DNA from 3 places in the Streptomyces sp. NPDC048211 genome. Region 2 is predicted to be linked to each of the others. Evidence: riboswitches for the same ligand, from Rfam matches in the RefSeq annotation. Region 2 holds a riboswitch; each other region holds the start of a gene.
The links. Region 2 has a riboswitch for cobalamin ahead of ACGFZA_RS38090 (cobalamin biosynthesis protein). Riboswitches for the same ligand answer to the same signal wherever they lie in the genome.

Region 1 (4,878 bases), on a different contig from region 2:
GCGCGGGCGGCGTCTCCCCGTCGGGGGCGTCGGCGGGCGTACCCGGATCGATCACGAGCGCGACCCGCTTGGTGCCGTCCTCGGCGGGCGTGTCCGCGCAGATCTTCGCGAAGTCGGGGGAGCGGCGCGGCTTGGCCGCGTCCTGGGAGTCCGCACTCACTGCGAACCGGAAGCCCTGCACCGAACCGTCGTCCGGGCGGACCAGCGACGGCCCCTGGGTGGCATACGCCCAGCCTTTGCCGGAGCCCTCCCAGAACGACCAGTAGCGGTAGCCCGCGGCCTGGGCCGTGCCCGTACCGAGCACGGCCAGTACGGCGCCCAGGACCACCAGCAGCGCGGTGGCCCGTCCGGCGCCCCTCACAGCTGCTGGTTCTTGCGGCGGCCGCTGATCAGGAACCCGGCACCCGCGCCGACGGCGAGTCCGATCCCGACGAACCACCAGACACCGCCGATCCCGTCCCCGTCGCCGCTGTCCTTCTTCTCTTCTTCCTGGGTGGCGGCCGCCGTCGGCTTCTTGACGGCGGCGGGCTCGGGCCCGGTCGCGTTCAGCCGGCTGACGAGGTCCGCGCCGCCGAAGTCGTGGACGTCCGCCCCGGTGGCGTGGGCGGCCATGACCAGCTGCGCGTAGGCGGCGGGACCGTTCTCCTTCGCCCATGCCGCGGAGTTCTCCGCCAGCCACTTCGCGGACGCCTCGGCCTTGTCCTTGTGACCGGACGCGGACAGGGCGACGACCGCGTCGGCGGTGTTGCCGAAGTCGGGCTGCGGGGCGCTGTCCTCGGCGCCGGGCATCGGCGGCGAGTCGAGGTGGCCGGTCTTCGCGAGGGCGCCCGCGAGGTAGTAGGCGCCGTTCTGGGCCGCCTGCTCGGGCTTGAGCGCCTTGCCCTTGGTGCAGGTGGGGTCCTTGACCGCGGCGGTGTCCCCGATGACGAAGCCCTTGCCGAGGGAGCCGAGCACGGCGGCGGCGGTGGCGTCGCCGTTGGCGGCGAGCTTGCCGGCCTTGTCGGGCTGGTACGCGAACGCGCCGCCGTCCTTGCCGCCGCAGGGGATGGCGAAGGTGAGCAGGGCGTCGTACGGCGTCCTGCCGCCGTCCGTCGTCACGTCGCCGAGCTTCTGCCCGGCCCGCCCGAGGGTGCCGATGACGATCGAGGTGGAGTTCGCGTCACTGGGGCTGCCGGCGGTGTAACCCCAGCCGCCGTCCTCGTTCTGGACCGACTTCAGCCAGTCGACGCCGGTCGCGACGAGATCCTCGTGGCCGCGGACCTCGTGCAGCGCCTGCACGGCGGCCGCGGTCGCATTGGTGTCGATCATGGTCTTGGCGTCGCAGGGCACGGAGGCGTCGGGGCGGTACGCGGGGAAGGCGCCGCTGTCGCACTGCTGGCCGATCAGCCAGTCGACGGCCTCGGCGGCCGGCGTGACACCCACGGTCCGCTGCGCGATGAACGCCAGCGACTGCCGCCAGACCCCGTCGTACGTCGGGTCCTTCGTGCCGTACAGCCCCGAGGGCAGCGCCACGGACGGGGAGGGGGACGGCGCGGCGACTGCGGCCGGGGCTGCGGCCGCACAGAGCACGGTGGCGGTGGCGGCGAGCGCAGCTGCGCTGCGGCGTACGGTCATGGCGGGCGGGGCCTCTCCTGGGGGAACCGGGCACAGGCACACACAGGCACCAGGCTCCGGCTCCGTATACCTCGACGGTGCCGGCCACCGGGGGTCCGATGGCGCGAGCCGGTCACGACACGGACAGGGCATTCCGGCTTCCGCCACGGCGGCGGTCACGGCTGCGGGTCAGCGCCGGATTCGCACCGGCTTCCCCCTGAACGGGCATGATGACGACCCGCTCACTCTACCGGGAGGCTGCTGAGGGCCCTTGCCCCGGGCGCCGGAGGCCGGGAGGGCGCGGCGACAGGCCTTGCCCGCCCGCAACGCCCGGATAGTCCATGGCCCTTTCGGACGGTGATCGTTAAACTGCAACCCGCTCAGGAATCAGCCGGGTTGAGAGGGTGAACGGGTATGACGACAGGTGCCGGGGGATTCCCCCCGCCCCCTTCCCGGCCGCCCGGCACCCCGCCGCCCCCTCCCCCCGTACCGCCGGCGCCGCCGAGCACGGATCCGCCCCGGTGGGCGTGGTGGGTCGGTGGGATCGCGGTCCCGCTGGTCGGCATCTTGGCCACGGTGATCTTCAACAACGGTTCCGACCGCGATCCCGTCTCGGCACCCGCCCCGGCCCCGGCCCCTGCCTCCAGCAGCCCGCAGTCGGAGCCCTCCGCCCGGTCGAGCCCGGACCACGCTTCGGCGAGGACCGGGTCGCCCCCCGCGACCCCGAAGGTCTCGGCCTCCCCGAGCGCCACGGATCCCTCGGACGTCGACCTCGCGGCGCCGGCCGGGTACGCGGAGGCAGTCAAGACGATGTGGGGGCTGGCACCCGCCCCCTGCAACCAGGACGAACAGCAGCTGGTGGATCTCGACGACGGCATGAGCAAGGTGGAAGCCCTGGTCAAGGGCGACCTGATCGGCGTGGCCAAGGACCCCGGCGGGGCGGAACTCCTGTACTGGCCCGACAGCTGCAACGACAGCAACAACTACAAGCTGCGCGCACTGCCCAACACCCGCGTGGGCCTCCTGCGGGCCGGACTCCCGAAGTCCTTCGAGTCCTGCGAGGCGGCGTCGAGGACCGGCTTCGGCCCCCTGGGGCTGCTCGACAGCTACGAGCGCGAGGGGCGCGGCTTCGCCGAGGGCGCGGCGCTGTGCTCGGTCACGGACCAGGGCGCGGTCTCCATGGCGTTGATCGAGAACATCGACGACTCGTCGGACGAGGCGTCGGTGAGCGGCACGCTGTACGTGTGGCCGAAGAAGTCCTGATCCACGGCTCCGCCCGTGGTGCGGAAAGCCGGCAGGCCGCCCTCTCCGGAGCCTCGTGCCGGAAAAGGAGCTGAAGGGGGAACCCGGCCCGTGGTTGCATGAGCCTCATGGTCTCTGCCGAGCGCTTGCTTGCCTTCGCGGTTATGTCGTTCCTCCTGATTGTGATCCCCGGGCCCAGCGTCCTGTTCGTGATCGGGCGGGCGCTGGCGCAGGGGCGGCGTGCCGCGCTGACCACGGTCGTGGGGAACACCTTGGGTGCCTATGTGCTCATCGTGGCCGTGGCGCTCGGGGTCGGCTCGGTCGTCGAGCGTTCCGTCCTCGTGTTCACGGTGCTGAAACTGGCCGGTGCCGCCTACCTGGTGTACCTGGGCGTCAAGGCGTGGCGCCAACGCGGCTCACTGCAGGCCGCGTTCACCGGTGGCGGGGCCGCGCGCAGCAGTCGGCGCACCTTGTGGGAGGGGTTCGCCGTCGGGGTGGCCAACCCCAAGACCGTCGTGTTCTTCGCTGCCGTGCTGCCGCAGTTCGTCGACCGCGCGCAGGGGCATGTCGTGGTGCAGATGCTGGTGCTCGGACTGGTCTTCAACATGATCGCGGTGACGTCCGACAGCCTGTGGGGGCTGGTCGCGGCGACCGGACGGGACTGGTTCGCCCGATCGCCCCGGCGGCTCTCGATGGTCGGAGGCGTCGGCGGGCTCACGATGGTCGGGCTCGGGCTTTCCATCGCCGTGACGGGGCGCAAGGACTGATCCCGCACCGGAGGCGGGGACAGGGGCGCCTGGCCGAGGCCGCCCCGGGGGTCTCTCGTTGGGCGTTCAGCCCCGTCGGCGGAGATCCAGCATGCAGAAGACCTTGTCGTACCGGGCTTCGCCGACCGCCACGAAATCGGGCAGCCGCCCGTACTCGGTGAAGCCCAGTGACCGGTACAGGCGCAGAGCAGGGGTGTTGTCGCCCCGGGCGTCCAGAGTGAGGACCTCGATGTCCCGCTCCCGGGCGTCGGCGATCAGGGCGGCGGTGAGCGCCCGGCCGACACCGCGACCGTGGGCTGCCCCGTCCACCGCGAGCTTCTCCAGATCCGCGTGCGGCCGATGGGTCGGCCGGCTGTAGCGGAGCCAGTACCCGAACCCGGCGAGAGCCCGGCCCAGGTAGGCCGCCCGCAGGGACGCGTCCCCCGCCCGCACCGCGGACACGACATCGCCGAGCAGTTCCGCCACCTCGTCGCGCGAAGGCGGCTCGACCCAGCCCAGCGCGGCACCACCGGCGACCAGGTCGGCCAGGATCCGGTGGGCCTCCTGCACGAACCGGCCTTCCAGCCGGGGATCGGCCGCCAGTTCCGCGGCGTCCAGGACGACGGGCTCATCGCGGGGCTCTGTGATCATCACGGGGACAACTGTGCCACCGCCCCACGCGAGCCCGGACAGCCGCTCCATGCGAGCTCCGCGTGAGATCCGGCGGCCGCTCCGCGCGGGCTCCGACGGCCGCTCCGCGCGAGCTCCTCGTTCGGGTGAATAGTCGTTCCGGTTTGTCCTCTGTCGTCCGGTACGCATAGATTCCCGTCCATGCTGGCCGCGAACTGTTTTCTCTCAGCTCGCAGTTGAGCGACCACGCGACCCGTCATCATCGGCTGGGAGGGCCCCGCCCTATGTCCGGAACCGTCGACCGGTGGACCACCGCACTGCGCAGAGCCTGGAAGGACGGCACGGCGTGGCCGTGGTGTCTGGCGGTCCTCGCGGCGGCGTGCGGTTACGCCGTGGCCACCGTCTTCCACCCCGGGTACCTCAGCGCGGACAGCAACACCCAGCTGGGCCAGGCACTCGGAGACGAGCCGGTGAACGACTGGCACCCGCCGGTGATGGCGCTCGCCTGGCGGATCCTCATCGCCATCACGGGGGACTTCTCCACCATGGCCGCCCTGCAGGCCGCCGTGCTGTGGGGGACGCTGTGGGTCCTCGCCCGGCTGGTGTGGCGGAGGACCGGCAGCCGCGGGCTCTCCCTCGTGGTGCTGGCGGTCGGCCTCGCGCCGCA
Region 2 (4,878 bases):
CACGCCCCGGCGCACCAGCCAGCGGCAGATGCCGGCCGTGACGACGCTCTTGCCCGCGTCCGATGTGGTTCCGGCGACCAGCAGTCCGCCGCTCATGTCCGTCTCCGTCCTGGGATGCGCGTTTCCGGGGTCCGGGTGAGGCGCCGGGCGGCGAGCCCCGCGCCCAGCCGGGCGGCCACGCTCACGCCGAGGGCCAGCGCGCTCACGCGACGCGACAGCCGTACGGCCCGTTCGATGTCCTCGGGCTCCACCGCGCGGCCCGTCTCCCCGTTGAGCACGGGACGGTGCTCGACCCGGCCGCCGTAGGCGAGCGTCCCGCCGAGCCGTACGCCGAGCGCGCCCGCGAACGAGGCTTCCACCGGCCCCGCGTTGGGGCTCGGGTGCCCGGCGGCGTCGGCCCGCCAGGCACGGGCCGCTCCGCGTGGCCGTCCCCCGGCGGTCACGGCGAGCAGGGCCGTCAGCCGGGCGCCCGGCCAGCCCGCGACGTCGTCGAGGCGGGCCGATGCCCAGCCGTAGCGCCGGTAGCGGGGCGACTTGTGACCGACCATCGCGTCGAGCGTGTTGGCGGCCCGGAAGCCGACGAGTCCGGGCACCCCGCCCAGCGCGCCCCACACCAGGGCGCCGACGACGGCGTCCGAGGTGTTCTCGGCGACGGACTCCACGACGGCGCGGGCGATCTGCGGCCCGTCCAGGGAGTGCGGGTCGCGGCCGCACAGGTGCGGCAGGCGCTCACGGGCCAGCTCGATGTCCCCGGCGGCGAGCGCGCCACCGATGGCCCGGGCCTCGCGCCCCAGCGACGTACCGCCGACGACGGACCAGGTGGCGGCGGCGGTCAGGGCGACGGACGCGGCGGGGTGGTGGCGCAGGGCGCGGGAGGCCAGCGCGGCACCCCCGGCGGCGCCTCCGGCGCAGACCAGGGTGTGCAGGGCGCCCCACCCGCGATGGTCGCGCCACAGACGGCGTTCGACGCCTGCCGCGGCCCGCCCGAAGACGGCGACCGGGTGCCCCCTGCGGGGGTCACCGAGCAGCAGATCGCCGATCAGACCGGCTGTGGCGCCGTACGCGAAGATGCGATCGGCACGCACGGTTCAGCCGGCCGTTGCGCCTCGAAGGACCTTGGGGCCTGTTCTGAGTCGCACAGGAGGGAACGCACGGCAGCCGGGCATGGCGATATGTCCTCACTCAGGGTCCGCGCCCTGGTTCGACGTGACGGCGACGAGAGTCTCCTGGCTTCCGGATCCGCAGTTCCCCCGGCCTTCCAGTCCGCTTGCGTGGACCGTGACTTCCAGTGGTGGGGGACTGCTCCCCGGTGACAGTGGCGGGACCGCGCCGGATTCGCACCGGCTTCCTCTGCTGTCGCCGTAATGGCTCCGGCAGTCCACCACGCTCTGCGAACGCCCGTCAACTTGCCGTTGACCTGCGGCGGTGCAGTGTGCGCAGACGCACATCGGGCCGGGCGCACACGAGGTGCGTCCGGCCCGATGCGGGTGAGCGGGAAGGGGAGGGTGTGGTCTCAGGCGACGATCAGATAGATGCCGTAGGCCACGGCGGCGGCGCACAGCGCGAAGCAGACGTACGCGCCGGTGCGGGCCAGTACGAGCGATCCGCCCGTCGATCCGCCCTGTGCGGCCGGTTCCGGCTGCTTGGAGAGGCCGGCGATGCCGAGGGTGAAGAGGCCCACCAGCGCGACGGTGGCGACGAGCGAGACGCCGAAGACGGTGCCGAGGGCTGCCCAGTCGATGTTCATGGAGATCTGTCCTTACCGGAGGCTCTAGACCGTGGCGGGTCGGGCCGGGTCGGTGACCGGCCCGGCGGGGGCCGGGATGGTGGCCATGAGGTCATGGGGCTGGGCAGCCGCGGTGGGCGGCGGGCTGACGGCCGCGATGGCCGTGGTGACGACACCCGCGGGCTCGGCGTCCGCACCGGCCGGGGCGACGTCGTCGTGTCCGACGGGCTTGCGCCGCGACAGCATCCAGATCGCACCGGAGCCGGCGATCAGCAGCGCCGCTACGACCACGACACCCCAGGTGCCCTGCTTGGTGAGGAACTCAGCGCCCGCACCGACCAGACCGGCGGCCGGCAGGGTCAGACCCCAGGCGACGAACATCCGGGTGGCGGTGGACCAGCGGACCACGCCGCCCTTGCGGCCGAGGCCCGCGCCCATGACGGCGCCGGAGCAGGACTGGGTGGTGGAGAGGGAGAAGCCGAGGTGAGAGGAGGCCAGGATGACCGTGGCCGCACTGGTCTGGGCGGCGAAGCCCTGCGGCGGCTTCAGCTCGGTCAGGCCGCTGCCCATGGTGCGGATGATGCGCCAGCCGCCCAGGTAGGTGCCGAGCGCGATGGCGAGGCCGGCGCACACGATGACCCACACCGGCGGGTTGGAGCCGGGGGCGAGGACGCCGCCGGTGACCAGGGCGAGCGTGATGATGCCCATGGTCTTCTGCGCGTCGTTGGTGCCGTGGGCGAGCGATACGAGCCCGGCCGAGGCGATCTGGCCGGCGCGGTACCCCTTGGCGGTGGCCTTCTCCTGGGCGCCGCCCGTGACCTTTCCGCCGATGCGGTACGTCAGCTTGGTGGCCAGCAGCGCCGCCAGACCGGCGACGACCGGTGCGGCGACCGCGGGGAGCAGCACCTTGGTGACGACGGTGCCGCCGTCGACCGACGACCAGCCGGCGGACATCACCGCGGCGCCGATCAGGCCGCCGAACAGTGCGTGGGACGAGCTGGACGGCAGCCCGACCAGCCAGGTCAGCAGATTCCACAGGATGGCGCCGACGAGCGCCGCGAAGATGACCTCGGTTCTGAGCCCGTCTTCGTTGATGATCCCGCCGGAGATCGTCTTGGCGACCTCCACCGACAGGAACGCGCCTACGAGGTTGAGAACGGCGGACATGGCCACCGCTGTCTTGGGTTTGAGTGCGCCGGTCGAGATGGTCGTGGCCATCGCGTTGGCGGTGTCGTGGAAACCGTTCGTGAAATCGAACACTAGAGCTGTCACGATCACAATCGCGAGCAGCAGCGTGATGTGTTCCATTTACCCAGGCAATCGTTCGACGTCAGTGGCACGTGGACCGTAGGCAACCTGGGTGAACGGAAGATGAACTGAGCAGGGCGTTGCGGTGACCCCATCCGGAGTGCCGCCGCCCTTTTCGTCCGCCGCGCGACGGCGGGATTCCGGCACGGGCCGGTGTGGGCCCGGAATCCGGAGTCCGGACGGGCTGTCGAGGGAGGGGTGGCAGTGGGCCGCTCATCCGTTGAAAGGATCTTCGTATGAGCAACGAGTGGCGGGATTCGATCGAACGGACCTGGGATGCGGTCGTCGCCACCGCCCGCAGGACGGCCTCCGAGGGGCTCGTCGTGGGGACGTCGGGCAACGTCTCGGCGCGCGTCGGCGGGACGGTGCTGGTCACCCCGAGCGGAGTGCCGTACGACCGGCTCCGGCCGGAGGACCTGGTGGGCGTCGATCCGGAGAGGAACCAGATCCTCGGCGAGCTGGCCCCCACCAGCGAACTCCCCCTCCACCTCGCGGTGTACCGGAACACCGACGCGGCTGCCGTCGTGCACACCCACGCGGTGCACGCCACGGCCGTCTCCACGCTCGTCACCGAGGTGCCGTCGGTCCACTACGCCGCCGCGATGCTGGGCGGCCCCGTCCGGGTCGCCGCCTACGCCCGGTACGGCACCGACGAACTGGCCGAGAACATGCTCGCGGCGCTGCGCGACCGCACCGGCTGTCTGCTGGGCAACCACGGCACGGTCACCTACGGCGCCACCCTGGACGAGGCCTACGACCGCACCGCCCAGCTCGAATGGCTGTGCCGCGTCTGGCTCGCCGCCGGCTCCGTACCCGGCCGCACCCCGGCCCTGCTCACCCCGGAGCAGCTGAACGAGGTCAAGGAAGCGCTGAAGGGGTACGGGCAGCAGCCGGGCTGAATCACCTACGGGGTTCCGGACCGGACCGGCCGGGGGAGGCCGGCGCGCACCGGAGGCCCTCGCGCGGCCTGAGGCTCCCCGCGCGCCTGAGGTCCTCGCGGATCGGAGGCCCTCGCGCACCTGGGGTTCCCGCCCGCAGGGCCTCGGCTCCTCGGACGGCTCCCGCCCCCGGACAGCCCCCGCCCCCGGACAGCCCCCGCCCACCGGACGGCCCCCGTCCGCTGGCAGCGTGCGGCATCGCCCCGGACACTGAAGCCGTGCGCCCCGCTACAGCAACGGCAGCTGCCGTCACCACGGTCCTCGGCGTCGGCGCGGCAGCGGTCGCGGCCGGCCGCTACGCCGGCGGCGTCGCCCTCAAGACGCCGTCCGGCCGCCCCCTCCCCGCCGACCGCCGACTCACCGTGCACGCGACCGCGGCCGGTCAGGTCACCCTGACCCGGTCCTTCACGTCGTTGCGCCCCGGTACCTACGGGCTGGTGGGCGACGACGTCCACGCCGTCGTGGGGCCGGTGATCGACGAGGCCCACCAGTCCCCCGACACCGTCGTACGCCGGCTGGAACGCGTGAACCGCGGCATCCTGAGCCCCGGCGCCAGGGTCCGCATCACGCCGGAGGTCCACACCGGCGACCCCGCCACCGCCCTCGGCCTCGACTTCCGCGAGGTGGAGATCCCCGGCGAACTCGGCGGCCTGCCCGCCTGGTTCGTGCCGGGCCCCCGCGACACCTGGGTGATCACCGCGCACGGCCTCGGCACCACCCGGGAACACCCCCTGAACGTGACGGGCTTCCTGCACGGGCAGCAGCTGCCCGTCCTCGACCTCGCCTACCGCGGCGACGCCGGTGCCCCGCGTTCCCCGGACGGACTGGCGCACCTCGGCGAGTCCGAATGGCGCGACCTGGACGCCGCCATCCGCTTCGCCGTGCGCTACGGCGCCGAGAAGGTCG
Region 3 (4,878 bases), on a different contig from region 2:
ACCACCACGATCCGGTGGGTCTGGAAGTGGCGTCCCGCTACCAGCCGGCCGCTTCGCGGTACGAGGTCGGCGGGGACTGGTTCGACGTCACCGGGCTCCGGCACGGGCGGACCGCGCTGGTGGTGGGTGATGTGATGGGCAGCGGCATCAACGCGGCCACCACCATGGGGCGGCTGCGTACCGCCACCCAGACGCTGTCCAGGCTCGGCCTGCAGCCCGCCGAGGTGCTGGGGCACCTCGACGAGATCACCGCCGATCTGGACCCGCCGTTCGCCACCTGCCTGTACGCGGTGTACGACCCGGCCGCCGGGCTGTGCCGGATGAGTACCGCGGGCCACCTTCCGCCGGTGCTGATCCCCAGGGGCGGGGCGCCGCGTCTGCTCGAACTGCCGGCCGGGGCGCCGCTCGGTGTGGGCGGCGTGCCGTTCAGCGACGTCACCGTGCCGCTCGCGCCCGGCGACCGGCTCGTGCTGTACACGGACGGCCTGGTGGAGACCCGGAACACCGACATCGACGGCCGGCTGGACGTCCTGCTCGGGCTGTTGCGCGATCCGGATCCGTCGCTGGAGGAGTCCTGCGACCGCTTGCTGCGCGAGCTGCGCGACCCCCGGGGCCATGACGACGTGGCGCTGCTGGTGGCCCGGGTGCGTGACTGAGACCGGCTGGGTCAGCGTGCGCGACCGCGGTGCCGGCGACAACGGTGCGAAGCCGCGCTTCCCCGGTGCGGGCCCGCCCCGAGGAAGCCCAGGCCGATGCCGAACATCCAGGAGTCCTTGGCCAGCGGTACGCCGTCCTGGCTCGGACGCAGGCTGCCGGGTTCACGCATCCCGGGTACTCGCAGGTACAGGCCGAGCAGGCCGCCCGAGAATCCGGTGAGGGCCAGCCCGGCGAGCCTGGTCGGCACGAAGGGGACCAGCAGAGTGCTGCCGACCGCGATCTCCGACCAGGCGAGCAACCGGGTGAACCGGTCGGGCTCGATCTTCTTGAGGAAGGGGTAGGCCGTGCAGGCCATGCCGTGCAACCCCTGCTGGGTCGCTTCGTCGGCCTTGAGCTTGCCCAGGCCGGAGTTGAGGATGAACGCGCCGGTGGCGATGCGCGGCGGGATGTCGCGCGGTTCGGGCAGCGGGAACATGAGGGTCCTCCACGGTTCGGGTCGATGGCCCCTGATCGACCATAGCCAGCGGAGGTCCGGGCCGCGCGCAGAGAATGCCGGCCGGGGCCGCGTCCCGCGCGGCCCCCTCTTCCCACCGGACCGCCCGCCCGGAGGCCGGGGCCTGCCCGGAGGCCTGCCTGCGGGCCGGGACCGGGGTCCGCCGGGTGGCGGTTGCCCCGGCCCCGGCACCGGTCAGGCGGTACCGCCGGTGGACACCTCCGCCCGGACCGTGCGAGCCGCCGCGACGAGGTTCACCAGCGAGGCGCGGGTCTCCGGCCAGCCCCGGGTCTTGAGCCCGCAGTCGGGGTTGGCCCACAGCCGGTCCACGCCCAGGGCGTCGAGTCCGGTACGCAGCAGGGCGGCCGCCTCCTCGGCGCTCGGCACCCGCGGCGAGTGGATGTCGTAGACACCGGGTCCCGCCTCGCGCGGGTAGCCGTGATCGGCGAGCTCCCGGGCGACCTCCATGTGGGAGCGGGCCGCTTCCAGGCTGATGACGTCGGCGTCGAGGTCGTCGATGGCGCGGATGATGTCGCCGAACTCGGCGTAGCACATGTGGGTATGGATCTGGGTCTGTGGCCGTACGCCGCCCGTGGTCAGGCGGAACGCCTCGGTGGCCCACGCCAGGTAGGCGGCGTGTTCGGCAGCCCGCAGCGGCAGGGTCTCGCGCAGGGCGGGTTCGTCGACCTGGATGACCGAGGTGCCGCCCGCCTCCAGGTCGGCTACCTCGTCGCGGAGGGCCAGGGCCACCTGGCGGGCGGTCTCGGCGAGCGGCTGGTCGTCGCGGACGAACGACCAGGCGAGCATGGTGACGGGCCCGGTGAGCATGCCCTTGACGGGGCGCGTGGTCAGGGACTGCGCGTACGAGGTCCAGCGGACGGTCATCGGGTCCGGCCGTGAGATGTCGCCGGCCAGCACCGGAGGGCGGACATAGCGGGTGCCGTAGGACTGGACCCAGCCGTGCCGGGTGGCGAGGTAGCCGGTGAGCTGCTCGGCGAAGTACTGGACCATGTCGTTGCGTTCGGGCTCACCGTGCACCAGGACGTCGAGTCCGGTCTCCTCCTGGAAGGAGATCACCTCCCGGATCTCGGCCTCGATCCGCTTGTCGTAGCCGGGGCCGTCGAGCCGGCCGGCCCGCAGGTCGGCCCGCGCGGTGCGCAGGTCGTCCGTCTGCGGAAAGGATCCGATCGTGGTGGTCGGCAGCAGGGGGAGCCCGAGATGCGCACGCTGGAGACCGGTCCGCTCGGCGTACGGCTGCGAGCGGCGCCCGTCCGCGTCGGTGACGGCGGCGGCGCGGGCCCGCACGGCCGGGTCGCGGGTCAGCGTGGACCCTGCGCGGGAGGCCAGGGCCGCCCGGTTCGTGGCGAGTTCGGCCGCGACGGCACCCGTGCCCCGGGTGAGACCGCGGGCGAGGACGGCCAGTTCGGCGGTCTTCTGGCGGGCGAAGGCGAGCCATCGCCCGATCCGGGGGTCGATGCCGCGCTCGGCATCGGCGTCCAGGGGGACGTGCAGCAGTGAGCAGGAGGCCGAGACGTCGACCCGGCCGGCGAGACCGAGCAGGGTTCCCAGCGTCGCGAGTGACTTCTCCAGGTCGTTGATCCAGATATTGCGGCCGCTGACGACGCCCGCGACCAGCCGCTTGCCCGGCAGCCCGCCGGCGGCTGCGAGATCGGCGAGGTTGGCGGCGCCGGATTCGGTGAAGTCGAGGGCCAGTCCCTCGACCGGAGTCCGGGCCAGGACGGGCAGGGCGGTGCCGAGGCGCCCGAAGTAGGAGGCGACCAAGAGCTTCGGCCGGTCGTCCGACCCGCCCAGCCGGTCGTAGGCGCGGGCGACGGCGTCCAGCTCCGCCGGCGTGCGGTCCTGGACGAGGGCGGGCTCGTCGAGCTGCGCCCAAGCGGCTCCCGCCGCCCTGAGGTCGGCGAGTACCTCGGCGTACACGGGCAGCAGCCGGTCCAGGAGGGACAGCGGGTCGAAGTCCGCTGGGGCGCCGGGGGCCGCCTTGGCCAGCAGGAGGTAGGTGACGGGGCCGACGAGGACGGGCCGGCCCGTCATGCCGAGGCGGGCGGCTTCGCGGAACTCGGCGACCTGCTTGCCGGAGTCGGCGGTGAACACCGTTTCGGGGCCCAGTTCGGGGACCAGGTAGTGGTAGTTGGTGTCGAACCACTTGGTCATCTCCAGCGGGGCCGCCTCCCGGCTGCCGCGGGCCATCGCGAAGTACCCGTCCAGGGGATCGGCCTCCACGGCGGTCCGGTGGCGGTCCGGGATCGCACCGACCATGACGCTGGTGTCCAGGACGTGGTCGTAGAGGGAGAAGTCACCGGTGGGGAGTTCACCGATTCCGGCGGCCGCGAGTTCCTCCCAGTTCGCCCGGCGCAGGGCGGCGGCCGACTCCCGGAGGGATTCGGCGGTGACGCCGCCCTTCCAGTAGCCCTCGACGGCTTTCTTCAGTTCGCGGTGATGGCCCTGGCGGGGGTAGCCGAACACGGTGGCCGCTGCCGTCGCCGTGGTGGGTTCGGATGTCACGTAGCTCTCCTTCGCGAGCGTGTCTCCTGCGGATCCCGGATCGGGTCGAGGGCGCGAAGGGGTGACGGACCGGGCGGATCGCCGCACCGTCCCGGTGCCCGTCCACCCGCTGTCTGCCGCCGACCCGCCCACGAGGTCACCGAGATCTCCGCATCCGAGGGTTCGGTTGCGGGCAACGGGCAGGTCTTCGGACTCGCGGGCACGTCTGCCGAGGCAGACACCTACTGGCCGTCGCTTCCCGGACCCTTCGGATCCAGTGCGTATGACGGCGGTCGTTCCCGCTCACCGCTGCGGGGCAGTCCCGGATTCCCACCGGGTTCCCTCTTGCGACGCACCTGCCTGGCGGACAGGGGCGAACCAGCTGCACCACCCACCCTAAGGCCTCGCACGGCACGGTGTTGTTCACATTCCGGACCCGCGGGTGGGACGGATATGTGTGACGGGCCCTCGGTCATACTGGCCACGGCGGGAACAGAGAGGCGGCACAGTGGTTCGACAACTCACGGAATACGACGTCTTGGTGGTCGGCGGCAGCGGGGTGGACACCATCGTCCGCGTCGACGCCCTGCCGGTCCCGCTCGCCGACTCGGTCATGGTCGGCCCGATCGAGGAGTGGCCCGGCCATACCGGGGGCAATGTGGCGCTCGGCGCCCGTGCGCTGGGGCTGGACGTCGCGCTGCTCGACTGCATCGGCGACGACTGGACCGGTGTGCAGGTGCGCGAGCGACTGGCCAAGGGCGATGTGGAGTTCCATCCGCTGATCTCGGCGGCGGGCACCCGTCGTGCGGTGAACCTGGTGGACGCGACCGGGCGTCGGATGTCGTTCTACGATGCCCGCGACCCGGAGGATCTGCGGATGCCGCAGGACTTCTATCTCCCCCGGCTGCGGCGGGCCCGCCACGTCCATCTGTCCATCATGAACTTCACGCGCTTCCTCTACGACGACATCGAGGCCCTCGGCATCCCGGTCTCCACCGATCTGCACGACTGGGACGGGCTGAACGACCATCAGCGGGAGTTCGCCCTCCGGTCCGATCTCGTCTTCTTCAGCGCGGCTGCGACGGGCGACCGCGCCCCCTCGGTGATGCGGGAGATCGTGCGTGAGGGCCGTGCCGGCACGGTCGTCGCCACGGACGGCGCGGCGGGGTCCTACATCCTCACCCGAGACGGAGGCCCTGATCCGGTCCACGTTCCGGCGACGGTTC

Region 1: linked by a shared signal. The riboswitch ahead of ACGFZA_RS18175 (prenyltransferase/squalene oxidase repeat-containing protein) and the one ahead of ACGFZA_RS38090 (cobalamin biosynthesis protein) in region 2 are both predicted to bind cobalamin.
Region 3: linked by a shared signal. The riboswitch ahead of metE (5-methyltetrahydropteroyltriglutamate--homocysteine S-methyltransferase) and the one ahead of ACGFZA_RS38090 (cobalamin biosynthesis protein) in region 2 are both predicted to bind cobalamin.

What each region holds. Positions count from the first base shown of each region.
Region 1 is NZ_JBIDAD010000004.1:416,065-420,942, forward strand. Features, by position in the region: gene ACGFZA_RS18170 (SCO2322 family protein) at 1-361, opposite strand, end outside; gene ACGFZA_RS18175 (prenyltransferase/squalene oxidase repeat-containing protein) at 358-1,614, opposite strand; cobalamin riboswitch at 1,719-1,850, opposite strand; gene ACGFZA_RS18180 (hypothetical protein) at 2,170-2,856, shown strand; gene ACGFZA_RS18185 (LysE family translocator) at 2,964-3,602, shown strand; gene ACGFZA_RS18190 (GNAT family N-acetyltransferase) at 3,669-4,232, opposite strand; gene ACGFZA_RS18195 (hypothetical protein) at 4,496-4,878, shown strand, end outside.
Region 2 is NZ_JBIDAD010000018.1:25,003-29,880, forward strand. Features, by position in the region: gene ACGFZA_RS38085 (cobyric acid synthase) at 1-96, opposite strand, end outside; gene ACGFZA_RS38090 (cobalamin biosynthesis protein) at 93-1,085, opposite strand; cobalamin riboswitch at 1,220-1,352, opposite strand; gene ACGFZA_RS38095 (hypothetical protein) at 1,514-1,747, opposite strand; gene ACGFZA_RS38100 (anion permease) at 1,772-3,034, opposite strand; gene ACGFZA_RS38105 (class II aldolase/adducin family protein) at 3,271-3,933, shown strand; gene ACGFZA_RS38110 (alpha/beta hydrolase) at 4,191-4,878, shown strand, end outside.
Region 3 is NZ_JBIDAD010000005.1:412,541-417,418, reverse strand. Features, by position in the region: gene ACGFZA_RS21425 (SpoIIE family protein phosphatase) at 1-656, shown strand, start outside; gene ACGFZA_RS21420 (hypothetical protein) at 668-1,132, opposite strand; gene metE (5-methyltetrahydropteroyltriglutamate--homocysteine S-methyltransferase) at 1,346-3,673, opposite strand; cobalamin riboswitch at 3,834-4,050, opposite strand; gene ACGFZA_RS21410 (carbohydrate kinase family protein) at 4,161-4,878, shown strand, end outside.